Regions from separate parts of the Hymenobacter humi genome, predicted to be linked through region 3. Evidence: riboswitches for the same ligand, from Rfam matches in the RefSeq annotation. Region 3 holds a riboswitch; each other region holds the start of a gene.

Region 1 (9,734 bases), 120 kb from region 3:
TCGCGCAGCAGCACGCGCACCTGCGCCAGCAAGGCCTGGTTGCGCTCCAGAAAGCCGGCAATCTGGTCGGGGTGGTCAATCAGTTCCACGCACTGCGGGTGTTTGAGCGGCATGTGCTCGTGGTGGCCGTGGTAGCGCGTCGCCGGCCAGGTAGCCGGCCGTCACGTTGAAGGCAATGGCCTGCTCGATGCCCTGCGCTTTGGCGGCCTTGAGCAGCTCGTGGGCCAGCGGGCGGCCCAGCAGGCGGCGCCAGCCCTGCCGGCCGCTGACGGGGCACCGTGCTGAAAGTAAAGCCGCAGCACGGTGTAGGGAACGTGGGGTTGGGGAATGTGACGCTTCATGGGGTGGGGTTGCGGGCCGCCTTTGGGGGCGGCCCATTTTTGCGGTGTTCGGGGATTTCGCCCAGCTGCCGGCCCTGCTCGCGGCCGTGGCGCAGGTGCTTGGCGTGGCCGATGACCTGCGAAGAATAGATGCCCAGTGGCCCGAAAACAGGTAGGAGGCCGCGCAGGCCAGCGCTAGGTACACCCCGGCGTGGGCGCCGAAGAGTTCCAGGCCCATGAAGGTGCAGGCCAGCGGCGTATTGGCCGCCCCCGCAAACACGGCCACGAAGCCCATGCCCGCCAGCAGCGCCACCGGCAGCGGCAGCACCAGGGCCAGGGCCGAGCCCAGCGCCGCGCCAATGAAAAACAGGGGCGTGACCTCGCCGCCCTTGAAGCCGCAGCCCAGCGTGAGGGCCGTGAGCACCAGCTTCAGCACGAAATCCTGCGGCGGCAGCGGGGCCTGAAAAGCGGCTACGATGGTGGGCACGCCTAGGCCGATGTACTTGGTGGTGCCCAGCGCGAAGACGGCCAGCGCCACCAGCCCGCCCCCCACCACGGGCCGCAGCGGCGGGTAGGCGATGCGCTTGAACAGGCGCGTGATTTCGTGGGTGAGGCCGGCGAAGCCGCGCGCCGTGAGCCCGAACAGGATGCCGCAGCCCACCGCCAGCAGCAGGGGCACCGGCGCCAGGGCCGGCGCGTCGAGCCTGCACGTACTGCGTGTGGCCCACGCCCCAGGCCCGGGTCACCAGGTCGGCGCTCACGGCGGCCAGAAAGCTCGGCACGATGGCGTCGTAGCGAATGGAGCCAATCAAAACACTTCCAGCCCGAACACGGCCCCGGCCAGCGGCGTGCCGAACACGGAGGCAAAGCCCGCGCTGATGCCGGCGATGAGCAGCAGCTTGCGGTCGCGGGGCCGCAGCCCCAGCAGGCGGGTGAGCTGGTCGGCCAGGGTGCCGCCCATCTGCACCGCCGTGCCCTCCCGGCCCGCCGAGCCGCCGAACAGGTGGGTGGCCAGCGTGCCGAAGAGCACGAGTGGGGCCATGCGCAGCGGGATGACCTTACGGGGGTTGTGAATCTCGTCGATGAGCAGGTTGTTGCCCTTCACCACGCCCTGGCCCAGGTAGTAGTAGCTGGCCCCGATGACGAAGCCGGCGGCCGGCAGCAGCGCAATAACCCACCGGTGGGCTTCGCGCCAGGTGGTAATCCAGTCCAGGGCGAGCAGGAAGCCGGCCGAGGCGGTGCCCACCAGCAGGCCCACGCCGGCGCATATCAGCAGCCAGCGGCCCAGAAACAGCAGGTGGGGGACCTGGTCCATGGCCAGCACGGGCCGAAAGAGCGCAAGACGGGGAGGGCGAAAGGCCACAGCAGAAAGGGGGATTAGCAGCGTGATAAAATGAAGTGGGGGCTAGCGCAGCGGCACCACCAGCACGGGGCAGTGGGCGCGCTCCATCAGGTGCTCGGCCGCGCCGCCCAGCAGCAGGCCCAGCAGGCCGTGCCGGCCCTGGGTGCCGACCACCAGCAGGTCCGCCGGCCAGGCTTCCACGGTGGCCAGCACCTGCTCGGCGGGCGAGCCCCAAGGCAGAAAGCGGGTGAGCGGCAGCCCGGGCGAGGCCAGTGCCGCGAGCTGGTCGAGCAGCTCCTCGCCGCGGGCCAGCAGCAAGGCCTCCGCTTCCGGGTGGGTCTGGCCGGCGTCGATGTTGCCGATGGCCAGGGCCTCGTCCAGCACGCACACGAAAGCCGCCTCCGCGCCGAGGGCGGCGGCCAGGTCCAGCCCGGCCCGCGCGGCGTGGTAGGCCTGCGGGCTGGCATCGGCGTAAATCAGAATCTTGTGGTACGGCATGGCGAGAGGAGATAAGGCCCGGGTGGAATTAAACAAACCGCGCCAGCCACAGCCCGGCGAAGGCGGCCACCATGCCCACCAGCACGCTGCCGGCCGCGTAGGCGAAGAGCAGCAGCAGTTCGTGGGTGCGGGCCAGCGTCACGCTCTCGTAGGCGAACGTGGAAAACGTGGTGAAGCCCCCGCAGAAGCCCGTGGTCAGAAACAGCCGCCAGGCCAGCGGGCGGCGGTGTGCCGCTCAAAGAAGCCCAGCAGCAGGCCGATGAGCAGGCAGCCGCTGACGTTCACCAGGAAGGTGCCCAGGGGAAGCCCACCGGCACGTAGCGCAGAAAGTACTGCTGCACCCAGTAGCGGCTCACGGACCCCAGCAAGCCTCCCAGCCCAATCACTAACACCGAACGGTTCATAAAACGTGCTGAAGAGGTGCAGATAAGATAGAGGCTTGGTTTAGGTCAATCGGGCCAGCCAAAGCCCCCGGCGGCCAGCAGCAGCCCCACCAGCAGGCTGCCCAGGCCGTAGAGCAGGATGGTGCCCCCGCCCAGGTGGCGAAACAGGCCCTCGTAGACCACGTGAAAGAACGCCGTAAAGCTGACGATGCCCAGCACGTAGAAGGGCAGCCTGGGCCCCAGCGCGGCCAGCCGGCGGTCGTACACGCCGAGGACGAAGCCGAACAGCAGGCAGCTGCCCCACACCATCAGCAACGTATCCAGGGGCAACCCGCCGGGCAGCAGGGGCAGGGTAGAAAGAGCAGTCATGGGGGCGCATCGCTAAAATTCCGGGTTGGTTTTCAGGTCCACCGCCCCTTTTTCAGCAGGCGCAGCTCGTGTTTCAGGTTGTGGGCGTTGCTGCGCGTGGCGTAGTCCGCGTCCAGCCGGCGCAGGTCGGGCCGGCCGGCGTTCACCCAGGCCGTAAACCAGAAGTTGGCGGTGGACTGCACGGCCAGCCGCAGCCGGCGCTCAACGAAAGAGCCCAGGGCCTGGTGGTAGCGCGTGGCGTAGGCCGAAGCGTGGTAGTCGTCGTTAAACTGGGTCTTGCGGATGGCGCCCTGCGCGTCGTGCTCGTAGCGGTCGGCTGCGGGCACCGCGGCCTGCAGCTGCCGCTCCACGGCCAGCAGCGTGTCGGCGCTGGCGTAGCTCCCGGCCAGCAGACGCCAGGTTTCCGCCACCGGGTCGGGCAGGTACGTGGCCGGGCCCACGTCGAAGCGGTAGGCCGCGCCGAACAGCTCGGGCAGCTGCCCTTCAAAGAAGGCGTGGATGCCGGTCTGGCCCGTGAGCTGGCCGTCGTGGTTTGCCGACGTGTGCAGGGGCATTTGCGCATCGCCCAGGTAGTGGCCCAGGTCGGCGGCCAGAAACAGGATTTCGTCTTTGCGTCCGTTTTTCATGGCCTGGGTCAGTTGCGCCAGGTTCTCCTGAATGGTCCAGGGCAGCGTCCCGTTTTTGGCCAGCGTGGCCGCATCGTACAGCTTACGCGCCTCGGCCGCCGTGCGGGGCAGCTGGTCCAGCGGCACGGGGTATGCTTCGAGGTTGATGAAATGGCGCGGCCCCTCGGCCCGGTCGTGCAACACGAACTTGCGCGCGTCGGGCATCACGGCCTCCTCCGTCACAAAGTCGGCGTGGTTGTAAAAGAACGTGCGCAGCTCCGGCGGCAGGGCCAGCACGGCGGCGCGGTTGATGCGCTGGTGGCTCCAGGCGCCCCAGGCAAACAGCAGGGAAGGCACGGCCAGCAGCAGCAGGACGAGAAACAGACGACGCGGGATGGAAAAGGGAAACACGGACAGCGGGAAACGGTAAAAGAAAAACGTAGGGGACACCCCGCCGGAGACGGGCCCGCGTTGCTAGGCTGGTGGGGGCGGAACGGGCGGCATCAGCCGTGCTTCGCCCCAGGCGTACAGCCGGCTCACCCCGTAGGCAAGCACCAGGCTCACCAGCACGGGCACCAGCACGTCGGAAGGGTAGTGCACGCCCAGGTACACCCGGCTGTAGGCCACCAGCGCGGCCCAGGGAAACAGCACCCCGGCCAGCCAGGGAAGTTGCCGGCGGGCCGTGAAGTAGAGGTAGAACGCCAGGGCAAACACGTTGCTGGCGTGCGAAGACACGAAGCCGTAGGTGCCGCCCCGGTAGGCGTGCAGGTAGCGCAGCTGCCCGGCCAGCGCCGGCTCGTGGCTGGGCCGCAGCCGCTGAAACCAGGCTTGAACAGGCCGGAGGCCACCTGGTCGCTGAGCAGGAGGAGCACGGCAATCAGCGGCAGCAGCAGCCACGCCCGGCGGCGAAAGCGCACGGCCAGCAGCGCCAGCAGCGCGGCATAAAAGGGCACCCAGGTGAAGGTTTGGCTGGCCCACCACATCACCGCATCCCCAAGCGGGTGGTGGTGGCCGTTGGCCCACAGCAGCAGGCGCGTGTCGAGGGCTTGCAGCAGCTCACGCATACGCCAGCCCGTTGGCCCACCGGTGCGGACGCAAAAGCGGAAAGAAGGGGAAAGCGGGTGCGGCAGGGCCGCGGGCAGCAAAAAGAAGGGCGAGATGCACGAAAGCGAACGATACGATGAGCTACCCGGGCGGCCCGCGTGGCCGTCCGTTTCAGTAGGAATCATCAGCGCAGGACCCGGGCCCCGGCGGTTCGCGGTGGAAATCCATCACCGTATGCCGTGCAAAGATAAATAAAACCGGGTATGATAGCAGGCCGAAGAAAATGCCGCGAGGACTGCTTACGTGGCGCTGTGGAGTAAACTTTCCGGCCGGGAGATTTGCCATCGAACGTGTTACCTGGCGGCCCTGGGGTAGCATACTTATCGGGCACTGCTTGGGGACAAACCATTTGGTGGGAGGCCGGTTCCTAATCAGGCCGGACTGCTTGTATTACCTGGTTAGAAGTTGAACAGTTAGCGGTGCTATCGGCTCGTAATAGGCGCAGGACTGCCGTCTTTAGGACGAAACCTACCGCAGCGGGCCCGTTTCCCACGGGCTCCGTCGGCGTGAATGGGCACCTCCCGAGGGCGAAAAGAAATAGCAACGGTCAGGGCGGTTGAGGCGGCGGTGGCGAGGCAGCACGGAAACCCGCTTTCCTTAACGTGCGATTTTTTCCGTTTCCTGAGGGGACCCTAGTTAGGCGGCTCGGGTTCCTGCGGCACCGCCTGCTGCTGCCCTGCTCCTGCATATAGGGGCTGCCGAATTGAGCTTTAATGCTAATTTTAGCCCTATAGTCGGAACTGATGCGTTAGCGGGTTAAACCGTGGGTATGGGCTGTACTGATTCAAACACTGGTCTATCATGAAAAACGAATGGGATTTTTTTGCTGATGTACAGCAGCGAGTAGCGAATGGCCAGCAGTTAGTACAAGGGTTTTTCGCCAACTCATTCACGTTTCCTTATGACGAGCAGCGCGGGGTAGTGCTTGACGAGGACGGTAACCAGTACGAGCTAGGCAACGACTACAAGCAGGCACTAAGCAAGTGCATCCAGCATTCGCAAACGCCGTGGGGCCTCTGCTTCCGGGAACGCCTGATATGCTTTGGCCAACAGGTAGCGGCAACCGGCTACGCCGCTGATTACATCGTTGCCTATCCCCCGCTGCGGAATCAGCCCCCGCTAACCAGAACCCTAAAGCTTGGGGCCGCGGCGGCGCTCCTGCTGCTGCGTTTGCGTCTGCTCCGGCTTGATTGGGGGATTGAGTACCTGCATGGCCTGGCGTAGCTGGCCGACGCTGTGGCTGTCTTTGAGAGCCGGCACCTGGTCAATCTTTGCCAGTACCTTAACTAGATTCTCTTGGTCCAGTGGTTTGATTTCCGGCTGTTTGAGCAGGCTTTTGCTTACCTGTTGCAAGTAGGCCGCCTGCAATCCTCCGCCGTTTTCCCGTAGCGATTGCGCCACTGGCACGGCCGCGTCGATAAACTCGCGCCGGGCCTGGTCTTGACTGGGTGAATTACTCGGCTGTATCTGCTGCTGCTCCGCCCGCTTCTGTTGCTGTGCGATTTCCTGGGCGGTGGCAAGTTCCCGGCGTTCCGTTTGGTCCTGCACCGGCTCAATGACCGTGGCCTTGGGGTTCGTGGCCAGTGCGTCGAGGGCGGCACTCAGGGCCGGGAGCTGGGCCGAAGCAACCGGGTAGCGCAAGGTCAGTTCGGTAGCAAGTTCGCGGGGCTGGGCACCCTCCAACCGTAGCGAATGGTCGATGCTCAGGCCCGCTTTCTCTAGGTTCTGCTGCAAAGTGCTGAGCTGGGACATTTCATCCCGGCTCTCCCGAAACTCCACGGTTAGCAGTCGCTCTCCCTCTCGCGGGCCTCGGCCTGTGCCTGGTGCTGCGCGGTAATTTTGCCAACGCCTTCTATGGGCTCATTTTTCCAGTGGTCCATTCCAAAGCCGTACTGGTTTTCGTCCACCGGGCCAAGCTCCCGCTTCACTACCTGCTGCATCTGGTCCTGCTTCAAGTCCTGGTTCCAATCCTTGCCCTGGCTCTTGACGATTTCAATCTTATGCTCAAAGGCTAGGCTTTGCGTCGCGCCCTGGTTGAATGCCCCCAACGCCTCGCGGTTCATTGGAACGTGAAACTGATAAGTATTGGGGCCTAGCTTCGTCGAGCTTATCATCTCGTCGCGCAGGGTCTGGCTCACGGCCTGGGTGTTGGTTTCGCCGGCCTGGTCGCGGTACTGGCGGGCGGTCTGGTCGTTGTATGCTTTGAGGTGGTTGGTCAGCGCCTGCACCCCGGCCGGGTTAGTGGCCGTGACTTCGACGGTCAGCAGATGCTTATGCTCCCGGACTACTTTCATCGGGTTTTGCTCACTGGCGAAGCCAGCGAGTAGGCGCGTGTCGTAGTGGTGGCCCTGGGTGTCGTTGTCGAAGGCAGCCCTGATACTCGGAATCCGTTCCTCGCTGAGCAGGCGCTTCATCTCAAAAATCTTGTTTTGAGTGAGTACGCCCGCCGTGGACGCATACAGGGCTTTCTCGCCGGGGTGCAGTTGCGCGTATGACAACGCATCGAGCGCAGATTCTGCCACTACCATATGCGCGGCGGGCCGGCCTTCGGGTAGCTTACTCAGCCACAACGAGCGGGAAAACTCGCTCTCCGGGGCCTGGCCCTTGTAGCCCTCCCCTTTCAGTTCCAAGCCCACTACGCGCCCCTCGTGGTAAGCCGGAAAAGCTGTGTTTACGAATGTCTTAGCCGGCATTCCTTCCTTCTGCACGGTGTGCAGCTGGTTTAGGATTCGACCGGCAAACTGCGGATTTTGTATCGTGCTTCTGGTAATACCTCGGCTTTCCAAGTAGGCGGTATTTTCCAGCGGCCGGCAGTCTTTGGTGTAGATGCTGTGGAATTTCTCGCCGGGTGCAGTTATGCTGATGGGAGGTAATTCCAGCTTGGGCCGCTGGTCTTCGGGCAAGTTCAGGTAGGCCCGGAAATGGTCGTTCACAGTCTGCCAGACGTTGCGGCCGGGTTGCTGGTCGATGCCCACGATGCGGCCGGAGTTCACCCGGTTTTTCATCCAGTCGATGACACTGCCTTTGTCGCGGTCATCGTGACTGTTAAAGTACATCCAATCGTTACCCCGCCCTTTGAAAACCACAAGCGTATCATCCCCTCGAAAACGTGCCATTTGCCTTTGCCTAAGTCCTCCCCTTTTTTGAGGTTATAGCCGTAGTGGGTCAGCAGTTCGGGGAGTTCTACTTGCTCCTTGATTTTCTGAAAAGTCAGGTCGTGTTCCATGATGGTGCAATAGGTGGGCTAGGGTGAAGGGGAAAAGATAGAAGCCCGAAAAACACATTTTCGGGCTTCTACGAGGGCAAAACGGCCTACTGCGGCCGGCACTTTAGAGGCGCGGTCCGCGCTGCACTTTAGGAGCTTCCACCTTCGGCGCTTCCACGGTTACGGCCTGGGTGGTGCCTTTTACCGTCTGCTCGGCGCGGGTGCTCTGGCCTTGCTGCAACTCGTGCGCGGCGGGCCGGACTTCGATACACGCCTTGGCGGCGTTTACCTGCACGGTTCCATCGAACTTTCTACCTCCGTCGGCGCTGGCCATGTTAGACAAGTCCACGGCCTTCCCTTCTTTCAGGTCGTGGCTCTGCTCTTTCGTTAGCTTAACTCCGGCGATGGTGTCATGCAAAGTAACTTTGTTCTCTGGCAGAATGACAACTTTGTTCATGGCTTTATCCACTGAAACGTAGCCGTTGTACTCCTGGCCCTTCTCGTCCTTGAGGCCGCGAATGAGGCCCGCGTTACCCTCGGTTTCGAGCTTCTGGCGCTGCTCCGGGGTGAAGGGCTGTCCGCCAATTTCGTTCGGGATAACGAGCTTCTCCTGGGGCAATTCAATTTTTAGGGTGGCCGTGCCGTCGGCCTCGCGGTGCAGCACCATTTTACCCTCAAACTTCACGGCTTCCTGCCCATCCTTGCCCGCTACCTGCATAGATAGCAGGTCGGTTTTCTCGCCGCTCAGCAGCTTTTGAAGCTGGCCCTTCTGCTCTAGGTCAGCGGTGCTCAGGCCAAGCGAAGCCAGCACTTTTTGCGGCACGTCGGCCGCTTGAAACAAGGTCGGGGCCTTCGCCGCGGCTGACTGCTCCGGGGCCACTGCGGCACCTGGTGCTGCCGGCGTGGCGGCGGCTACTGCGAGCGCTATGGGGCCGCTGGCCGTCTGGCCCTGGGGAGCCTGTTTCACCTGGTCGTCGCCCTGGTCGAGCCTGCGCGGAGCCGGCTTTTTCAGCAAGCGGGCCTGCAACTGCTGGCGGGTCTTATCATAATCAACTTCCAAGGTCTGCCGGGTCTTGGGGTTGCCGTTGAGGTGGGCGTAAAAATTCTTTAGAAACACGGATGCGGGATTGCCGCTGGTGTCGATATCAAAGATGCTTTTTCCTTCCTTCAGTACCTGCTCCTTGGTTTTGCCCTGCGCCTGGGCTAGCTGCTCTACCCGCTGCTCACCGGCGCTCTGCTGGACCTGCTCCGGCACGGTCAGCGCCGTTTTTGGTACGGCAGTGAGGTTGGCGCTCAGCGCGTCCCACTGCTTCACACCGAAAGCTTCTTTACCTGCTTGCTGCGCTGAGGCTCGTAGTCGTCATCGTAGCCGACTTCCTGCCGACGGGCGGAAGCCTGGCCCGGCTTTTCGACCACCTCTAGGCCGTTGCCAACTTGTTTGAGGCCCTGCAAGGTGGCTTCGAGCCTGGCCTAGCTTGTTGGATTCCGGGTCGTAGCTCACGCCGAAACTGCCGGTAAGCTTTCCATCCTCGCCGCGCTCCATCTTCATAGCGCCTACGGCTACTCCGGCCTCTTTGAGCTGGTCGAGGTAGGCACGCATTTCGAGCAGCGGGGCTACCTCGTCGCCTTTCTGCTTCCATTGGATGTGCAGCTCTCCAACGGGCTCAGTGGCGGGGGCCTCCGGGGCACCGGGTGCTGCCGGCGTTGCGGCCGGGGCCTGCTGCTCGGCGGCGGGCTGCTGGGCCGTAGTCGTGTCGTCGGTGAGCGTCGCGGCTTTGTCGCGCTGCTCGTCGGCGTAAGCGGCCATGCCTGCATCCAGGCCTTGCTCGGCGCGGTTAGCAATTTCCTCCAGGTCGGCTTTTGCTTCGGTACGAGTAGCGCCCGTCGTGATGGTAGCCTCGTTAGCCA
Region 2 (9,734 bases), on a different contig from region 3:
CGTCGCGCCGCCAGGCTGCGCCGGCCCTGCCCACGCAGGTGCAGGTAGCCGAAACATTTCTCACGGGGGCCGCGGCCGAGCTCATACGCCAGCAGGAGCCGGAACTGATGATAATGGCGCGCCCCGACCCGACCGACGAGCTGGAGGAAGCCGTGAGCGCCGCGGCCCTAAACCTGCTGCGCGTTGCGCCTTATCCCCTGCTGCTGGTGCCCACGGCGGGCTGGGGCAACGTTCTGCCGCGCCGGCTGGCCCTGGCCGTGGATGGCCGGGATTTCCACGTTGACCACCATCACGGCATTGTGCGGCAGCTGCTCGAGCGCCTGCCCGCCCGGCTCACCGTCGTGCACGTCACCGACGAGACCAACCCGGACGCCGTGATTGGGCACCGCGCCCAGTTCTCGGTGTGCCACAGCGGCCTGGTGCACGTGCCCGAAGGCAGCCCCCGCAAAATCGTGCATCAGGCCGACGTAGCCGAGGGCATCCTGCAGGGCGCGGCCGAGCTCGACGCCGACCTGCTGGTGCTCATCGTGCGCCACCACCGGCGGCTCGGCAGCCTGTTTGCCAGCAATAGCGTGACGACCCGGGTCATAAACGAAAGCCTGATTCCGGTCCTGCTCCTGCCCTCGCTGGACTAGCCGCCCCACCTCGGCGAGCGCGGGTTGGGCTGAAAAAAACAACTCCTTAAAAGTTGAGCTGGAAAGCTAGAACGAAGTAGAGACGCAACATTTTGCGTCTCGTCGTGTGCACCGCGTGGGTGTCGTTCAACGAAGAGACGCAAAATATTGCGTCTCTACCTCAGTCCAAAAACCAAAAAAACCAAACCCGCTCTTACCCTTTTTTGCGGTGCTCCGGGATTTCGCCCAGCTGCCGGCCCTGCTCTCGTCCAAAGCGCAGGTGCTTGGCGTGCCCGATAACCTGAGCTGAATAAATGCCGGTGTGGCCCGAAAACAGGTAGGCCGCGGCGCACGCCAGCCCCAGGTACACGCCCGCGTGGGCCCCAAAGAGCTCCAGCCCCATGAAGGTGCAGGCCAGCGGGGTATTGGCCGCGCCCGCGAATACCGCCACGAAGCCCATGGCTGCCAGCAGCGCCACCGGCAGCGGCACCACCAGCGCCAGCGCCGAGCCCAGCGCCGCCCCGATAAAGAACAGCGGCGTGACCTCCCCGCCCTTGAAGCCGCAGCCCAGCGTGAGGGCCGTAAGCAGCAGCTTGAGCAGAAAATCCTGCGGCGGCAGCGGAGCCTGAAATGCCGCCACAATGGTGGGGATGCCCAGCCCAATGTACTTAGTGGTGCCCAGCGCGGCCACGGCCAGCGCCACCAGCACGCCGCCCACCACGGGCCGCATCGGCGGATAGGCAATGCGCTTGAAAACGTGCCCGACCTGGTGCGTGAGCGTGGCAAAGCCGCGGGCCGTGAGCCCAAACAAAATGCCGCAGCCTACCGTGAGCAGCAGCCCGCCCGGCGAGATGGGCGGCACCTCCAGCTGCGGGTAAGCCGTGTGGCCCACGCCCCAGGCCTTGGTCACAAGGTCGGCCGCGACGGCCGCCAGGAAGCTCGGCACAATGGCGTCGTAGCGAATTGAGCCAATCAGAAATACTTCGAGCCCAAAAACCGCCCCGGCCAGCGGCGTGCCAAACACCGACGCAAATCCGGCGCTGATGCCCGCAATGAGCAGAATCTTACGGTCGCGGGGCCGCAGCCCCAGAAGGCGCGTGAGCTGGTCGGCCAGCGCGCCGCCCATTTGCACGGCCGTGCCCTCGCGGCCTGCTGAGCCCCCAAACAAGTGCGTGGCCAGCGTGCCAAACAGCACCAGCGGCGCCATGCGCAGCGGAATGGTGGTGCGCGGGTTGTGGATTTCGTCGATGAGCAAGTTGTTGCCTTTCACCACGCTCTGGCCCAGGTAATGGTAGCTGGCCCCGATGATGAAGCCCCCACCGGCAGCAGCCAGATAACCCAGGCGTGACTTTCACGCCAGTCCGTCACCCAATCAAGCGACAGCAGAAAAAACGCCGACGCCGACCCGACCAGCACGCCCACCACCGCGCAAATCAGCAGCCAGCGAAGCAGAAAAACCAGGTACGGCGCCTGCCCCAGCACCTCGAAACGACGACCAAAACCAGAAGAGCCAAATGCCATGAGCAGCGCAGTGAATGACCGAACATACGGCCGCCCCACGGTGGCGGGCGGCCATGGTGTAAGTAGGAGTCATCAGCTCATGGGCCCGGAGGCCCCGGCGGTTCGTGGTGGTACCCCATCACCAGTTGCGGGAGCAAAAGTAGGCGCTTATTGTTCGGCTGCGCAATTGGGGTTGTTGTCGGGCTTGGCCCTGCTTAGAGCAGCTTCAAAGTCGGTGTACTGGTTACGCCTCACCCCCGGCCGGAACCTCACCCCCGGCCCCTCTCCAAAAGAGAGGGGAGCCAAACGAGTGTAGCGCGGACTCTGTAGTCCGCGTCCCCGCGCCGTTTGGGTGTCGTTCGGGTTTCCGCCGGGGACGCGGACTACAGAGTCCGCGCTACAATCTTCCGGCCCCCTCACCCCGGAGATAGGCGGGGGTGAGGCCAATCGAATACACGGACCTTGAATCCGATTAATTGAGCTAAACCAAGTAGCTTCCCAAACGCCGACAGCTACTCGTCCTGGCCTTTGCTGAGCTCGGCTTCCAGGAAATAGGCGCCGCGCCGCACCAGTTGCGTGGTATCGGGCAGGGCCTCGAGCGGGGTGATGGTCACGTCGCCATCCTGGGCCGGGCCGGTCTGCACTTTGTAGCGGCGGAAGCGGTAGCCGCTGGCGCCCCTGCCCTGCCGGGCGAAGATGTAGCTCACCTCTCCGGCCTGAATCACGGCTTCTTCGGGCAGGGTGCGGTGCCGGGCTCCGGCCGTCTGGATGTGGGCGGCCACGTACTGGCCGGGCAGCATACCCGAGGGCTTGTGCAAGTGGGCGTGCACGCGCACCGTGCGGGCATCGTCGTCGAAGGCCTGGCCCACCAGGAATACCTCGGCTTCCTGCTCCTGGGCTACGCCGCTGTTCGGGATTTTGAAGAGCACGCGCTGGCCCTTCTGCACCCGGGCAATGTCTTTCTCGAACACCTTCAGCTCCAGGTGCAGGCCGGTGCGGTCTACTACTTCCACCAGCACGTCCTGGGGGTTCACAAACTGCCCGGGGTTGATGCTCACGGACTTGACGTAGCCGCTGATGGGCGTGGTGAGCGCCACGCTGGGCGTGAGCGAACTGGGCCGCAGGCGCTCGGGCGAGAGGCCCAGCAGGCGCAGGCTGGCCGGCCAGGGAGCGCTCGGTGGCCTGCTCGGTCTGGTACTCGGCCTGGGCCTGCTGCAGCTTGCGCTTGGCGCCCACGTCTTCGGCGTCGAGGGTTTGCTGGCGCTGCAGGTCCTGCCGCAGAAACTGCAGGCGGGCGCGGGCCTGCAGGTATTCCTGCTGCAGCTTGAGGTAGTCGGGGTGGCGCAGCACGGCCACCACAGTGCCTTTGCGCACAAACTGGCCCTGCAGCACCTTCACCTGCTGCACGTAGCCGCCCAGCACCGCGCTGATGGACACGTGGTTTTGCGGGGGCACGTCCACCACGCCGTTGGCCTGCACGTCGGAGGTCATGTTTTTGAGGGTGAAGCCACCCGTCTCGATGCCCGCGGCGGTGTATTGGGCCGGGCTGATGGTGACCTCGCCTGCGTGGGCCGCGGGGGCGGAAGCGGCCACCGGCGCGGCCTCTTTGGCCGGCTCATTTTTGCTCTGGCACGCGGGCAGGCCACCGGCACTCAGCAGCAAAACCACCAGCACCGACCAACTCCTACGCGCGGAGCCGGGAACAACAGACGACTCGCGCGAGGCGAGCGGAAGAAACGAAAACAAGGAAGAATAGCGCATGAAAAGCTGAAATGGAGAGGCCCGAAAGGGCTATTGGTCATCGGTGCCGGCAAGGGCCTGCAGCGCAACGACGAACTCATTGTATTGGCCGGCCTGGTCGAGATAAGCAGCCTGGATTTGCCACGCGGGCTCGGTGTTCACCACGTACGTCACGTAGTCGATGTCGCCGGCCCGGAAGCTTTTTTCGGCGGTGACGAGCATGAGGCGGGCCTGGGGCAGAGCCGTTTTCTCGTAGTAGGTGAGCGAGGCGCGGGCGCGGGCCAGCTGCAGGCGCAGCCCACGCAGTTGGCCCTGCAGGCTGGGCCGTGGCGTAAGTGAGCTGCGCCGTGGCCACCTGCTCGCCGATGCGGGCGGCGGCCACGCGGTTTTTCTGTGCCCCGCCCAGCAGCGGCAGCGACAGCCCCAGCTGCCCCACCTGGTACCCGCCCTCCTGGTTGATGGACTGGTTGAAATAGCCCGCCCGAATGTCGGGCAGGCGGCGCAGGCGCTCCACTTTGGTTTGTTGCTGGCTTACCGTCAGCTCCTGCTGCAGCACGGCCAGCGTGGGGTTGGTGGCGGCGCTAATGCCCGCTGTATCGCCCACAGCCAGTGGGGCCAGCAGGCTGAGCCGTGGTGTCGATGCTGATGGCGGCGCCGGTGTTGAGCAGCGTGCCCAGGCTGCTGGCGCTGCACCAGCAGCTGGGTCTGGAGCGTGGCCAGGCGGTTTTGCAGCTCCTGGGCCCGGGCTGCGGCCGACACCTGCTCGAGGCGGTTGGTTTCGCCGGTGCGGTAGCGGATGCTGGCGGCGCGGGCGGCCCGGCGGTACAGGCTGTCCTGCCGCCGCAGCAGGCGCAGGCGCCGGTAGTCGGTGAGCAGGCGGTAGTAGGCCCCGCTGATGTCCTGCGTGAGCAACCGGCGCTGCAGTCGCACCCGCTGTTCGGCCGTGAGGGTCTGGCCCTCCAAAAGCTTGCGCTGGGCCGCGTACACGCTCGGCAGCGAGGTCTGCTGAATCACGTTGATGCTGCGGTCGTTGAAAGGGCCCTGGATTTGGCCGTACTGCACATCGACCAGCGTGCGGGGCACGTCGTAGCCGGTGCGGCTCAGGGCGCGCTGGCGCTGCACTTCCAGCGTGGAGCTTTGCACGAGCAGGCTTTGCTGCAGGCCCGTTTGCAGGGCCTGGGCCAGGGTGAGCGGGGCGCCCGGAAGGCCGGGCTGTGGGTTGGCGGGCACGGCTTGCGCCCGGGCCGACTGGCTCAATCCGGTAAGAGCCAGGGCCAAGAGCAGCAGACCCGCGAGGCGGCCGGGGCTGACCAGCCGGGGCTCCGGCTCAACCGGCTGCAACTCGGGCTGGGCGTCCTCATCGGTGGGGCTGGGCTCGCCGTCGCGGGTGAAGAGGGTGTAGAGCACCGGCAGCACCACCAGCGTGAGCAAAGTGGCCGAAATCAGCCCCCGATGACCACCGTGGCCAGGGTTTCTGCACCTCGGCGCCGGCCATGTTGGAGAGGGCCATGGGCAGAAAGCCCAGCGAGGCCACCGCCGCCGTGAGCAGCACCGGCCGGAACCGCTCGGCCGTGGCCCGCAGCACCCGCTTGTGCACCGAAACCACGCCGGCCCGGGCAAACTCGTTGACACTGGCAATCAGTACGATGCCGTTGAGCACCGCCACCCCGAACAAGGCAATGAAGCCCACGCCCGCCGAGATGCTGAACGGCATGCCGCGCAGCCACAAGGCCATAATGCCGCCGATGGCCGCCAGCGGGATGCCCGTAAAAATGAGCGCCGCCTGCTTCACCGATTGGAAGGAAAAGTAAAGCAGCAGAAAGATGAGCAGCAGGGCCACCGGCACGGCCACCTGCAGCCGCGCCTTGGCCTGCTGCAGGTTCTCAAACTGGCCGCCGTAGGCAATGGAGTAGCCCGTGGGCAGCTGCAGCTTTTCTTTAAGCTTGAGCTGAATGTCGTCGACCAGGCTTTCCACGTCGCGATTGCGCACGTTCACGCCAATGTTGATGCGGCGGCGGGCATTGTCGCGCGACACCTGCGCCGGGGCGTTGCGGAAGGCCACGGTGGCCACCTCGCCCAGCGGGATTTTTGGCCGCCGGGCAGGTCCACGTACAGGCTGCTGAGGTCGGTGAGGCCGCGGCGCTGCGTGGAGTCGAGGCGCAGCACCAGGTCGAACCGCCGCTCGCCTTCGTACACCTGCCCGGCTACGTCGCCAGCGAAGGAGGCGCGCAGCAGCGTGTTCAGATCGGCCACGTTCAGGCCGTAGCGGGCCAGCTTCTGGCGGTCGTAGGTCACGCGCAGCTGCGGCAGGCCCACCACCTGCTCTACCTTCAGGTCGCCCACCCCGGCCAGGGGCCGGATGAGCGCGGCCACCTGGTTGGCTTTTTCATACAGAATGCCCAGGTCGTCGCCGTAAATCTTGATGCTGATGTCGGACTTCACCCCGCTGATGAGCTCGTTGAAGCGCATCTGAATGGGCTGCTGAAACTCCACGGTGATGCCCGGAATGCCCACCAGCGCCTGCTGCATCTTGTCGGCCAGCTCCTCGCGGGTGCCGGCCGAGGTCCACTCCTTCTGGTCCTTGAGCACCACAATCTGGTCGGAATCTTCCAGGGCCATGGGGTCTGTGGGAATCTCCGAGGTGCCGATTTTGCCCACCACCTGCTCTACTTCCGGGAATTTTTGGAGCAGCACCTGCTGCACCTTGGTGGTGGTGGCAATGCTCTGGCTCAGGGAGCTGCCGGGCTTCAGGGCCACGTTCACGGCGAAGTCGCCCTCGTCGAGCCTGGGGCACAAACTCGCCGCCCATGCCCAGAAAAACCACCACGGCCAGCCCCAGCAGGCCCAGGGCCGCGCCCACCACCGCCAGCCGCAGCCGCAGCGCCCCGTGAATAAGCGGCCGGTAGCCGCGGTAAAAACTTCATCAGGCGGTCGGCCAGCGTGCCTTCTTCCTTGATGTCACGGCGCAGCGCCCACGCCGACACGGCCGGCACGTAGGTCAAGGACAGCAGCATGGCCCCGATGATGGCAAAGCTCACCGTGAGGGCCATGGGCCGGAACATCTTGCCCTCGATGCCCGTGAGCGCCAGAATGGGAAAGTACACGATGAGGATGATGAGCTGCCCGAACAGCGCCGAGCGCATCATGCGGGTGGCAGCGGTTTCGGCCACCTGGTCCATGGTCTGCTGCTCCGACTGCGCGCGGTGGTGCACGAGCTGGAAAATCATGGCTTCCACGATAATCACGGCGCCGTCCACGATGAGGCCGAAGTCCAGCGCCCCGAGGCTCATCAGGTTGGCCGACACGTCGAAGGTGCGCATCATGCCCAGGGCAAACAGCATGCACAGCGGAATCATGCTGGCCACCACCAGGCCGGCCCGCAGGTTGCCGAGCAGCAGCAGCAGCACCAGAATTACGATGACGCCACCCTCGACGAGGTTGGTGCTCACGGTGTGAATGGCTTTGTCGATGAGCTTGGTGCGGTCCAGAAACGGCTCAATGCTCAGGCCCGGCGGCAGCATTTTGTCGATAACGGCCACCTGCGCCTTCACGCCCTGAATGGTTTGCTGCGAGCTGGCGCCCTTGAGCATGAGCACAATGCCGCCGGCGGTTTCGCCCTTGCCGTTGCGCGTCATGGCGCCGTAGCGCACGGCGTGCCCGAAGCGCACGTCGGCCACGTCGCGCACCAGCAGCGGCGTGCTGCCGGCCTGCTTCACCACAATGTTGCCGATGTCCTGCAGCGTATTCACCCGCCCTTCGCCCCGGATGAAGTAGGCGTTGGGCCCGCGCTCGAGGTAGGAGCCGCCGGTGTTGGCGTTGTTGAGCTGCAGGGCCCGGAAAAGCTCGGGCAGCGACACGCCGGCGGCGTTGAGCCGGTCGGGCAGCACGCTCACCTCGTACTGGCGCACCATGCCCCCGAAGCTGCTCACGTCCACCACGCCGGGCACGCTGGCCAGCTGCCGCTTCACTATCCAGTCCTGCACCTCGCGCAGCTGGGCCAGCGAGAACTTCTTTTCGTAGCCCGGGGCCACGCGCAGCGAGTACTGGAAGATTTCGCCCAGGCCCGTGGTGATGGGCGCCATTTCGGGCCGGCCCATGTCGGCGCTGAGGCTGCCCTCGGCCGCTTTCAGCTTTTCGGCCACCAGCCTGCCGGGTGCGGTAGGTGTCGATGTCGTCGCCGAACACCACGGTGATGACCGACAAGCCCACCCGCGAGCTCGAGCGGATTTCCTGCACGCCGGGCACCGTGCGCAGCTGCAGGCTCGAGCGGAACGGTGAGCAGCCTGCTCCACCTCCTGGGCCGCCAGCGCCGGCGACTGGGTGATGACCTGCACCTGGTTGTTGGTGATGTCGGGGATGGCATCGAGCGGCAGGTGCAAGGCCGAGTAGCCACCCCAGGCCATGATGCCGGCCACCAGCAAAACCACAAAAAGCTTGTTGCGGATGCTGGCCGCAATAATCCTTGAAAGCATAAAGTATAAGGTTGTGCCCGGAGTGGCATCCGGCTGTTAGACAGACCGGCGCCGGGGCCGCAATAAGAAAACAAGCCCGTCCGGCCACTGGCCAGCGAGAAGGCAATGCCCAAACCGAAAGAGGATGCCCGGGTTGCCGGCCACGTTCAAAAAGGACGTTGGCTGGCGGTGCGCGAGACGCCGGGCCCGGAATGGGCCCGGCGGACTATTCCCGGGGGCGCACTGGGATTAGGCTCGAGGCGGCTGCAGTAAGCCGGCGCAAAACGCAAACGAATACGGCAGCGCCGCGGCCCGCCGATACGCGGGAGTCCGCCACTGCGGGGCGCGCTGGTGCACCACCGGCTGGGTGGCCGGCACCACATACTCCAGGTTTGGGCTTTGGTGATGGCCGTGGAATGGCAGCTTCTCGTGCTCGGGCGCGGGCTGGCACCGGTAGGCGGCAGCCCGGCCGGCCCCGTAGTGCAAGCTCAGAAATTGAGCCAGGGACAGAGAGCCGCCCGGCGCCGAGCGGTGGTACTGGTAGTGCTGAAACAGCTCCGGCAACTTGCTCAATTCTTCCACGTCGTTCTGCGGCATCAGGCCGCCAACGAACATGATAAGGCTCATGAACAAGGCTATTACTGGTTTCATACGAGCTGCAAAGATAGGTCGGCACACTACTTAAGCCGTTAGAAATTGGCAGGAAATACCGCTAAACAATGTCGGCAAACCAGCAAATCGAAGGCACGGTCCAATTCCTGAGACGCCCCATTAACAATAAAAAAGGGGCCGCTAGGGCCCTTTTTTATATCTGATTACAATCTGTTTTACTTGGTCAATACCAGGCGCAAGGTCTGCACCTTGCCGCCGATGCTGAGGCGGCCGGTGTAGAGGCCCGCTGCCAGCGAAGTGCCGTCCAGGGTAAACTGGTAGTCCTGCCCTTCCTGCGCGATGCCGTTGTAGAAGGTCTTGACCACCTGCCCCAGCGCGTTGTACAGTTGCAGCTGCGCCGGGCCGGTGCTGTTGGCGCGGAAGTGCACCACCGTGCGCTCCGTGAAGGGATTCGGGTAAGCTTCGAACAAGAGCCCACTAGCGGCGTTGCCATCGCTGGCGAGCGAGCTGGCCGCCGTGGTCTTCGCGCCAGCCGCCGGGCAGGCGCCGAGCGTGTCGCCCTGCTTCAGATAGCTGGGCACCTCGGTGGCCGCCACGCACTGGGGCTTGCCGCGGTGGCAGAGCAGCACCTTGGCGTTCTTGTCGTTTACGTTGCCGCACTGCACATCCACCACTACCAGGGTCACCGCTTTGGTGGCGGTGCAACCGGAAGCGCTGGTGACCGTCACGGTGAAAGTGAACGTACCGGCCGTGGTCGGCGTGAAAACCGGATTGGCGCTGGCAGCATCGCTGAGGCCGGCGGCCGGGCTCCACTGGT
Region 3 (9,734 bases):
GCACGAGTGGGGCCATGCGCAGCGGGATGACCTTACGGGGGTTGTGAATCTCGTCGATGAGCAGGTTGTTGCCCTTCACCACGCCCTGGCCCAGGTAGTAGTAGCTGGCCCCGATGACGAAGCCGGCGGCCGGCAGCAGCGCAATAACCCACCGGTGGGCTTCGCGCCAGGTGGTAATCCAGTCCAGGGCGAGCAGGAAGCCGGCCGAGGCGGTGCCCACCAGCAGGCCCACGCCGGCGCATATCAGCAGCCAGCGGCCCAGAAACAGCAGGTGGGGGACCTGGTCCATGGCCAGCACGGGCCGAAAGAGCGCAAGACGGGGAGGGCGAAAGGCCACAGCAGAAAGGGGGATTAGCAGCGTGATAAAATGAAGTGGGGGCTAGCGCAGCGGCACCACCAGCACGGGGCAGTGGGCGCGCTCCATCAGGTGCTCGGCCGCGCCGCCCAGCAGCAGGCCCAGCAGGCCGTGCCGGCCCTGGGTGCCGACCACCAGCAGGTCCGCCGGCCAGGCTTCCACGGTGGCCAGCACCTGCTCGGCGGGCGAGCCCCAAGGCAGAAAGCGGGTGAGCGGCAGCCCGGGCGAGGCCAGTGCCGCGAGCTGGTCGAGCAGCTCCTCGCCGCGGGCCAGCAGCAAGGCCTCCGCTTCCGGGTGGGTCTGGCCGGCGTCGATGTTGCCGATGGCCAGGGCCTCGTCCAGCACGCACACGAAAGCCGCCTCCGCGCCGAGGGCGGCGGCCAGGTCCAGCCCGGCCCGCGCGGCGTGGTAGGCCTGCGGGCTGGCATCGGCGTAAATCAGAATCTTGTGGTACGGCATGGCGAGAGGAGATAAGGCCCGGGTGGAATTAAACAAACCGCGCCAGCCACAGCCCGGCGAAGGCGGCCACCATGCCCACCAGCACGCTGCCGGCCGCGTAGGCGAAGAGCAGCAGCAGTTCGTGGGTGCGGGCCAGCGTCACGCTCTCGTAGGCGAACGTGGAAAACGTGGTGAAGCCCCCGCAGAAGCCCGTGGTCAGAAACAGCCGCCAGGCCAGCGGGGCGGCGGTGTGCCGCTCAAAGAAGCCCAGCAGCAGGCCGATGAGCAGGCAGCCGCTGACGTTCACCAGGAAGGTGCCCAGGGGAAGCCCACCGGCACGTAGCGCAGAAAGTACTGCTGCACCCAGTAGCGGCTCACGGACCCCAGCAAGCCTCCCAGCCCAATCACTAACACCGAACGGTTCATAAAACGTGCTGAAGAGGTGCAGATAAGATAGAGGCTTGGTTTAGGTCAATCGGGCCAGCCAAAGCCCCCGGCGGCCAGCAGCAGCCCCACCAGCAGGCTGCCCAGGCCGTAGAGCAGGATGGTGCCCCCGCCCAGGTGGCGAAACAGGCCCTCGTAGACCACGTGAAAGAACGCCGTAAAGCTGACGATGCCCAGCACGTAGAAGGGCAGCCTGGGCCCCAGCGCGGCCAGCCGGCGGTCGTACACGCCGAGGACGAAGCCGAACAGCAGGCAGCTGCCCCACACCATCAGCAACGTATCCAGGGGCAACCCGCCGGGCAGCAGGGGCAGGGTAGAAAGAGCAGTCATGGGGGCGCATCGCTAAAATTCCGGGTTGGTTTTCAGGTCCACCAGCTGCCCCTTTTTCAGCAGGCGCAGCTCGTGTTTCAGGTTGTGGGCGTTGCTGCGCGTGGCGTAGTCCGCGTCCAGCCGGCGCAGGTCGGGCCGGCCGGCGTTCACCCAGGCCGTAAACCAGAAGTTGGCGGTGGACTGCACGGCCAGCCGCAGCCGGCGCTCAACGAAAGAGCCCAGGGCCTGGTGGTAGCGCGTGGCGTAGGCCGAAGCGTGGTAGTCGTCGTTAAACTGGGTCTTGCGGATGGCGCCCTGCGCGTCGTGCTCGTAGCGGTCGGCTGCGGGCACCGCGGCCTGCAGCTGCCGCTCCACGGCCAGCAGCGTGTCGGCGCTGGCGTAGCTCCCGGCCAGCAGACGCCAGGTTTCCGCCACCGGGTCGGGCAGGTACGTGGCCGGGCCCACGTCGAAGCGGTAGGCCGCGCCGAACAGCTCGGGCAGCTGCCCTTCAAAGAAGGCGTGGATGCCGGTCTGGCCCGTGAGCTGGCCGTCGTGGTTTGCCGACGTGTGCAGGGGCATTTGCGCATCGCCCAGGTAGTGGCCCAGGTCGGCGGCCAGAAACAGGATTTCGTCTTTGCGTCCGTTTTTCATGGCCTGGGTCAGTTGCGCCAGGTTCTCCTGAATGGTCCAGGGCAGCGTCCCGTTTTTGGCCAGCGTGGCCGCATCGTACAGCTTACGCGCCTCGGCCGCCGTGCGGGGCAGCTGGTCCAGCGGCACGGGGTATGCTTCGAGGTTGATGAAATGGCGCGGCCCCTCGGCCCGGTCGTGCAACACGAACTTGCGCGCGTCGGGCATCACGGCCTCCTCCGTCACAAAGTCGGCGTGGTTGTAAAAGAACGTGCGCAGCTCCGGCGGCAGGGCCAGCACGGCGGCGCGGTTGATGCGCTGGTGGCTCCAGGCGCCCCAGGCAAACAGCAGGGAAGGCACGGCCAGCAGCAGCAGGACGAGAAACAGACGACGCGGGATGGAAAAGGGAAACACGGACAGCGGGAAACGGTAAAAGAAAAACGTAGGGGACACCCCGCCGGAGACGGGCCCGCGTTGCTAGGCTGGTGGGGGCGGAACGGGCGGCATCAGCCGTGCTTCGCCCCAGGCGTACAGCCGGCTCACCCCGTAGGCAAGCACCAGGCTCACCAGCACGGGCACCAGCACGTCGGAAGGGTAGTGCACGCCCAGGTATACCCGGCTGTAGGCCACCAGCGCGGCCCAGGGAAACAGCACCCCGGCCAGCCAGGGAAGTTGCCGGCGGGCCGTGAAGTAGAGGTAGAACGCCAGGGCAAACACGTTGCTGGCGTGCGAAGACACGAAGCCGTAGGTGCCGCCCCGGTAGGCGTGCAGGTAGCGCAGCTGCCCGGCCAGCGCCGGCTCGTGGCTGGGCCGCAGCCGCTGAAACCAGGGCTTGAACAGGCCGGAGGCCACCTGGTCGCTGAGCAGGAGGAGCACGGCAATCAGCGGCAGCAGCAGCCACGCCCGGCGGCGAAAGCGCACGGCCAGCAGCGCCAGCAGCGCGGCATAAAAGGGCACCCAGGTGAAGGTTTGGCTGGCCCACCACATCACCGCATCCCCAAGCGGGTGGTGGTGGCCGTTGGCCCACAGCAGCAGGCGCGTGTCGAGGGCTTGCAGCAGCTCACGCATACGCCAGCCCGTTGGCCCACCGGTGCGGACGCAAAAGCGGAAAGAAGGGGAAAGCGGGTGCGGCAGGGCCGCGGGCAGCAAAAAAGAAGGGCGAGATGCACGAAAGCGAACGATACGATGAGCTACCCGGGCGGCCCGCGTGGCCGTCCGTTTCAGTAGGAATCATCAGCGCAGGACCCGGGCCCCGGCGGTTCGCGGTGGAAATCCATCACCGTATGCCGTGCAAAGATAAATAAAACCGGGTATGATAGCAGGCCGAAGAAAATGCCGCTGAGGACTGCTTACGTGGCGCTGTGGAGTAAACTTTCCGGCCGGGAGATTTGCCATCGAACGTGTTACCTGGCGGCCCTGGGGTAGCATACTTATCGGGCACTGCTTGGGGACAAACCATTTGGTGGGAGGCCGGTTCCTAATCAGGCCGGACTGCTTGTATTACCTGGTTAGAAGTTGAACAGTTAGCGGTGCTATCGGCTCGTAATAGGCGCAGGACTGCCGTCTTTAGGACGAAACCTACCGCAGCGGGCCCGTTTCCCACGGGCTCCGTCGGCGTGAATGGGCACCTCCCGAGGGCGAAAAGAAATAGCAACGGTCAGGGCGGTTGAGGCGGCGGTGGCGAGGCAGCACGGAAACCCGCTTTCCTTAACGTGCGATTTTTTCCGTTTCCTGAGGGGACCCTAGTTAGGCGGCTCGGGTTCCTGCGGCACCGCCTGCTGCTGCCCTGCTCCTGCATATAGGGGCTGCCGAATTGAGCTTTAATGCTAATTTTAGCCCTATAGTCGGAACTGATGCGTTAGCGGGTTAAACCGTGGGTATGGGCTGTACTGATTCAAACACTGGTCTATCATGAAAAACGAATGGGATTTTTTTGCTGATGTACAGCAGCGAGTAGCGAATGGCCAGCAGTTAGTACAAGGGTTTTTCGCCAACTCATTCACGTTTCCTTATGACGAGCAGCGCGGGGTAGTGCTTGACGAGGACGGTAACCAGTACGAGCTAGGCAACGACTACAAGCAGGCACTAAGCAAGTGCATCCAGCATTCGCAAACGCCGTGGGGCCTCTGCTTCCGGGAACGCCTGATATGCTTTGGCCAACAGGTAGCGGCAACCGGCTACGCCGCTGATTACATCGTTGCCTATCCCCCGCTGCGGAATCAGCCCCCGCTAACCAGAACCCTAAAGCTTGGGGCCGCGGCGGCGCTCCTGCTGCTGCGTTTGCGTCTGCTCCGGCTTGATTGGGGGATTGAGTACCTGCATGGCCTGGCGTAGCTGGCCGACGCTGTGGCTGTCTTTGAGAGCCGGCACCTGGTCAATCTTTGCCAGTACCTTAACTAGATTCTCTTGGTCCAGTGGTTTGATTTCCGGCTGTTTGAGCAGGCTTTTGCTTACCTGTTGCAAGTAGGCCGCCTGCAATCCTCCGCCGTTTTCCCGTAGCGATTGCGCCACTGGCACGGCCGCGTCGATAAACTCGCGCCGGGCCTGGTCTTGACTGGGTGAATTACTCGGCTGTATCTGCTGCTGCTCCGCCCGCTTCTGTTGCTGTGCGATTTCCTGGGCGGTGGCAAGTTCCCGGCGTTCCGTTTGGTCCTGCACCGGCTCAATGACCGTGGCCTTGGGGTTCGTGGCCAGTGCGTCGAGGGCGGCACTCAGGGCCGGGAGCTGGGCCGAAGCAACCGGGTAGCGCAAGGTCAGTTCGGTAGCAAGTTCGCGGGGCTGGGCACCCTCCAACCGTAGCGAATGGTCGATGCTCAGGCCCGCTTTCTCTAGGTTCTGCTGCAAAGTGCTGAGCTGGGACATTTCATCCCGGCTCTCCCGAAACTCCACGGTTAGCAGTCGCTCTCCCCTCTCGCGGGCCTCGGCCTGTGCCTGGTGCTGCGCGGTAATTTTGCCAACGCCTTCTATGGGCTCATTTTTCCAGTGGTCCATTCCAAAGCCGTACTGGTTTTCGTCCACCGGGCCAAGCTCCCGCTTCACTACCTGCTGCATCTGGTCCTGCTTCAAGTCCTGGTTCCAATCCTTGCCCTGGCTCTTGACGATTTCAATCTTATGCTCAAAGGCTAGGCTTTGCGTCGCGCCCTGGTTGAATGCCCCCAACGCCTCGCGGTTCATTGGAACGTGAAACTGATAAGTATTGGGGCCTAGCTTCGTCGAGCTTATCATCTCGTCGCGCAGGGTCTGGCTCACGGCCTGGGTGTTGGTTTCGCCGGCCTGGTCGCGGTACTGGCGGGCGGTCTGGTCGTTGTATGCTTTGAGGTGGTTGGTCAGCGCCTGCACCCCGGCCGGGTTAGTGGCCGTGACTTCGACGGTCAGCAGATGCTTATGCTCCCGGACTACTTTCATCGGGTTTTGCTCACTGGCGAAGCCAGCGAGTAGGCGCGTGTCGTAGTGGTGGCCCTGGGTGTCGTTGTCGAAGGCAGCCCTGATACTCGGAATCCGTTCCTCGCTGAGCAGGCGCTTCATCTCAAAAATCTTGTTTTGAGTGAGTACGCCCGCCGTGGACGCATACAGGGCTTTCTCGCCGGGGTGCAGTTGCGCGTATGACAACGCATCGAGCGCAGATTCTGCCACTACCATATGCGCGGCGGGCCGGCCTTCGGGTAGCTTACTCAGCCACAACGAGCGGGAAAACTCGCTCTCCGGGGCCTGGCCCTTGTAGCCCTCCCCTTTCAGTTCCAAGCCCACTACGCGCCCCTCGTGGTAAGCCGGAAAAGCTGTGTTTACGAATGTCTTAGCCGGCATTCCTTCCTTCTGCACGGTGTGCAGCTGGTTTAGGATTCGACCGGCAAACTGCGGATTTTGTATCGTGCTTCTGGTAATACCTCGGCTTTCCAAGTAGGCGGTATTTTCCAGCGGCCGGCAGTCTTTGGTGTAGATGCTGTGGAATTTCTCGCCGGGTGCAGTTATGCTGATGGGAGGTAATTCCAGCTTGGGCCGCTGGTCTTCGGGCAAGTTCAGGTAGGCCCGGAAATGGTCGTTCACAGTCTGCCAGACGTTGCGGCCGGGTTGCTGGTCGATGCCCACGATGCGGCCGGAGTTCACCCGGTTTTTCATCCAGTCGATGACACTGCCTTTGTCGCGGTCATCGTGACTGTTAAAGTACATCCAATCGTTACCCCGCCCTTTGAAAACCACAAGCGTATCATCCCCCTCGAAAACGTGCCATTTGCCTTTGCCTAAGTCCTCCCCTTTTTTGAGGTTATAGCCGTAGTGGGTCAGCAGTTCGGGGAGTTCTACTTGCTCCTTGATTTTCTGAAAAGTCAGGTCGTGTTCCATGATGGTGCAATAGGTGGGCTAGGGTGAAGGGGAAAAGATAGAAGCCCGAAAAACACATTTTCGGGCTTCTACGAGGGCAAAACGGCCTACTGCGGCCGGCACTTTAGAGGCGCGGTCCGCGCTGCACTTTAGGAGCTTCCACCTTCGGCGCTTCCACGGTTACGGCCTGGGTGGTGCCTTTTACCGTCTGCTCGGCGCGGGTGCTCTGGCCTTGCTGCAACTCGTGCGCGGCGGGCCGGACTTCGATACACGCCTTGGCGGCGTTTACCTGCACGGTTCCATCGAACTTTCTACCTCCGTCGGCGCTGGCCATGTTAGACAAGTCCACGGCCTTCCCTTCTTTCAGGTCGTGGCTCTGCTCTTTCGTTAGCTTAACTCCGGCGATGGTGTCATGCAAAGTAACTTTGTTCTCTGGCAGAATGACAACTTTGTTCATGGCTTTATCCACTGAAACGTAGCCGTTGTACTCCTGGCCCTTCTCGTCCTTGAGGCCGCGAATGAGGCCCGCGTTACCCTCGGTTTCGAGCTTCTGGCGCTGCTCCGGGGTGAAGGGCTGTCCGCCAATTTCGTTCGGGATAACGAGCTTCTCCTGGGGCAATTCAATTTTTAGGGTGGCCGTGCCGTCGGCCTCGCGGTGCAGCACCATTTTACCCTCAAACTTCACGGCTTCCTGCCCATCCTTGCCCGCTACCTGCATAGATAGCAGGTCGGTTTTCTCGCCGCTCAGCAGCTTTTGAAGCTGGCCCTTCTGCTCTAGGTCAGCGGTGCTCAGGCCAAGCGAAGCCAGCACTTTTTGCGGCACGTCGGCCGCTTGAAACAAGGTCGGGGCCTTCGCCGCGGCTGACTGCTCCGGGGCCACTGCGGCACCTGGTGCTGCCGGCGTGGCGGCGGCTACTGCGAGCGCTATGGGGCCGCTGGCCGTCTGGCCCTGGGGAGCCTGTTTCACCTGGTCGTCGCCCTGGTCGAGCCTGCGCGGAGCCGGCTTTTTCAGCAAGCGGGCCTGCAACTGCTGGCGGGTCTTATCATAATCAACTTCCAAGGTCTGCCGGGTCTTGGGGTTGCCGTTGAGGTGGGCGTAAAAATTCTTTAGAAACACGGATGCGGGATTGCCGCTGGTGTCGATATCAAAGATGCTTTTTCCTTCCTTCAGTACCTGCTCCTTGGTTTTGCCCTGCGCCTGGGCTAGCTGCTCTACCCGCTGCTCACCGGCGCTCTGCTGGACCTGCTCCGGCACGGTCAGCGCCGTTTTTGGTACGGCAGTGAGGTTGGCGCTCAGCGCGTCCCACTGCTTCACACCGAAAGCTTCTTTTACCTGCTTGCTGCGCTGAGGCTCGTAGTCGTCATCGTAGCCGACTTCCTGCCGACGGGCGGAAGCCTGGCCCGGCTTTTCGACCACCTCTAGGCCGTTGCCAACTTGTTTGAGGCCCTGCAAGGTGGCTTCGAGCCTGGCCTAGCTTGTTGGATTCCGGGTCGTAGCTCACGCCGAAACTGCCGGTAAGCTTTCCATCCTCGCCGCGCTCCATCTTCATAGCGCCTACGGCTACTCCGGCCTCTTTGAGCTGGTCGAGGTAGGCACGCATTTCGAGCAGCGGGGCTACCTCGTCGCCTTTCTGCTTCCATTGGATGTGCAGCTCTCCAACGGGCTCAGTGGCGGGGGCCTCCGGGGCACCGGGTGCTGCCGGCGTTGCGGCCGGGGCCTGCTGCTCGGCGGCGGGCTGCTGGGCCGTAGTCGTGTCGTCGGTGAGCGTCGCGGCTTTGTCGCGCTGCTCGTCGGCGTAAGCGGCCATGCCTGCATCCAGGCCTTGCTCGGCGCGGTTAGCAATTTCCTCCAGGTCGGCTTTTGCTTCGGTACGAGTAGCGCCCGTCGTGATGGTAGCCTCGTTAGCCAGGCCTTCGGCCTCGGTGGTCAGCGCAGCTTGCTCGCGGGCTTGGGGTGTCGCCTCACCATATACGTTGAGGGCCGGCTTCTGCTCGGCGCTGAACTTAACGGAGCCCATTTCAGCTACCTTCCAATTGTCCCCGATTTTCTCAACCCGCGTGGGCTGCTGCACGTCGAGGAAGTCCTGACCGGGTTTTGGCAGACCGCCAAGCCGGTAAGCTGACGACAAAACCGATTCATTAGCCGAAAGCATGGCATCAGCTCCGGGGGCCGGAAGTAGTACGCCTTCGTTGGGATTGTTCGGGTTTACTTGGAGCTGGTACAAGCTGTGGTGGGCCTGGGCCGGCTGCAATGCTTCCCCGCTAATGTTGCCATTGGACGTAGGAGCCGCGCTCAGGTAAAGCGTGGTAGGGGTCGGGGCTTCTGCTTCGTCTGTCATTGGAAAGGAATTTATGGATGATAGGATTTTGGCGGGAAAAGAATAGGTAGAAACCTTCCCGGTCCCTACCTACGAACTTACTCCTTTATTGAAATTGGGTTGCTTGATTGACTTCACCAATTAAGCTTGTCATTCAGCAGCAACTTCCGAAGCTCACCCAACTCCCGGTTGTGGACCTCACCGTACTGGTCGAGTTTCTTTAGGAGTTCGGCCCTGATACAAGCGCCGGCATCCTGGGTAGCGTCTTGCAACTGAAGCTTGCTGACGAGGCTATTATTCTCGGTCAGTATCCAATTCAGGTTATAGCCCTCCTTCTCATAAAGGGCCATAACCTTTAACCAGTTCTCAATCTGTCCGCCCTTGCCGTTCTCCATCCGGTGAATGATGTTCTGGGTTAGGCCCGTCTGCTGGGCTACCTGCGCCTGGCTCCAAGCGTGTTCTCCGTGAAAGCGGCCTAGTTCCTCGCGGATGATGACCAGCCGCTTCCCTACGCGCACGCTCATGGGGTTTTCAGTCGGTCCACTGGGCTTTTCCTTTGCCATTGTTACGCTTCTTTTGTCTTGATTAGGTGCTGCAAGTTCGGGTCATTCCCTATCCGGGTAAGCTCCCGCTGGCAAAGCTCCTTTACATCGGTTTTAATCCGATTAAAGTTACTCTTTAACATTTCTTCTGCCTCATCCTCGCCCGTTGCCGGGTTAATGAAGCTGGTTATGTCAGGAATTGGCTGGTACGCCTTCACCTCGGCGTCAATAGCTTTCACGTCCACCTTAATCTTGGCGTGAAATACCTTTTGGTCGTTTTCCTCACTCCCGATGTTATCCGCAATGGAACCCACAAAATTACCCTGGGTCAGATTGGCAATAGTCGAGGCCGGCACCATGCTATCCATCTGCGTAGATAAGCTG

Evidence for each region. Region 3 has a riboswitch for fluoride ahead of ACFQT0_RS27950 (phosphatase PAP2 family protein). Riboswitches for the same ligand answer to the same signal wherever they lie in the genome.
Region 1: another riboswitch for fluoride. It lies ahead of ACFQT0_RS28765 (phosphatase PAP2 family protein); the one in region 3 lies ahead of ACFQT0_RS27950 (phosphatase PAP2 family protein).
Region 2: another riboswitch for fluoride. It lies ahead of ACFQT0_RS09505 (hypothetical protein); the one in region 3 lies ahead of ACFQT0_RS27950 (phosphatase PAP2 family protein).

What each region holds. Positions count from the first base shown of each region.
Region 1 covers NZ_JBHTEK010000004.1:143,856-153,589, reverse strand. The annotation lists partial or broken gene ACFQT0_RS28795 (chloride channel protein) at 76-1,635, opposite strand; gene ACFQT0_RS28790 (universal stress protein) at 1,726-2,160, opposite strand; gene ACFQT0_RS28785 (fluoride efflux transporter FluC) at 2,189-2,359, opposite strand; gene ACFQT0_RS28780 (hypothetical protein) at 2,442-2,564, opposite strand; gene ACFQT0_RS28775 (hypothetical protein) at 2,610-2,912, opposite strand; gene ACFQT0_RS28770 (zinc dependent phospholipase C family protein) at 2,945-3,928, opposite strand; gene ACFQT0_RS28765 (phosphatase PAP2 family protein) at 3,992-4,414, opposite strand; fluoride riboswitch at 4,730-4,802, opposite strand; gene ACFQT0_RS28760 (hypothetical protein) at 5,753-6,373, opposite strand; gene ACFQT0_RS28755 (toprim domain-containing protein) at 6,403-7,677, opposite strand; gene ACFQT0_RS28750 (hypothetical protein) at 7,623-7,847, opposite strand; gene ACFQT0_RS28745 (DUF3945 domain-containing protein) at 7,951-9,141, opposite strand; gene ACFQT0_RS28740 (hypothetical protein) at 9,187-9,734, opposite strand, start outside.
Region 2 covers NZ_JBHTEK010000001.1:1,661,533-1,671,266, reverse strand. The annotation lists gene ACFQT0_RS09515 (universal stress protein) at 1-635, shown strand, start outside; gene ACFQT0_RS09510 (chloride channel protein) at 829-1,884, opposite strand; gene ACFQT0_RS09505 (hypothetical protein) at 1,881-2,135, opposite strand; fluoride riboswitch at 2,192-2,267, opposite strand; gene ACFQT0_RS09500 (efflux RND transporter periplasmic adaptor subunit) at 2,627-3,238, opposite strand; partial or broken gene ACFQT0_RS09495 (efflux RND transporter periplasmic adaptor subunit) at 3,375-3,605, opposite strand; gene ACFQT0_RS09490 (hypothetical protein) at 3,544-3,870, shown strand; gene ACFQT0_RS09485 (TolC family protein) at 3,952-4,458, opposite strand; gene ACFQT0_RS09480 (TolC family protein) at 4,392-5,285, opposite strand; partial or broken gene ACFQT0_RS09475 (efflux RND transporter permease subunit) at 5,212-6,617, opposite strand; gene ACFQT0_RS09470 (efflux RND transporter permease subunit) at 6,614-8,326, opposite strand; gene ACFQT0_RS09465 (hypothetical protein) at 8,555-8,956, opposite strand; gene ACFQT0_RS09460 (T9SS type A sorting domain-containing protein) at 9,133-9,734, opposite strand, start outside.
Region 3 covers NZ_JBHTEK010000004.1:25,718-35,451, reverse strand. The annotation lists partial or broken gene ACFQT0_RS27980 (chloride channel protein) at 1-289, opposite strand, end outside; gene ACFQT0_RS27975 (universal stress protein) at 380-814, opposite strand; gene ACFQT0_RS27970 (fluoride efflux transporter FluC) at 843-1,100, opposite strand; gene ACFQT0_RS27965 (hypothetical protein) at 1,097-1,219, opposite strand; gene ACFQT0_RS27960 (hypothetical protein) at 1,265-1,567, opposite strand; gene ACFQT0_RS27955 (zinc dependent phospholipase C family protein) at 1,580-2,587, opposite strand; gene ACFQT0_RS27950 (phosphatase PAP2 family protein) at 2,651-3,241, opposite strand; fluoride riboswitch at 3,391-3,463, opposite strand; gene ACFQT0_RS27945 (toprim domain-containing protein) at 4,415-6,511, opposite strand; gene ACFQT0_RS27940 (DUF3945 domain-containing protein) at 6,615-7,943, opposite strand; gene ACFQT0_RS27935 (hypothetical protein) at 7,852-8,829, opposite strand; gene ACFQT0_RS27930 (helix-turn-helix transcriptional regulator) at 8,943-9,332, opposite strand; gene mobC (conjugal transfer protein MobC) at 9,374-9,734, opposite strand, start outside.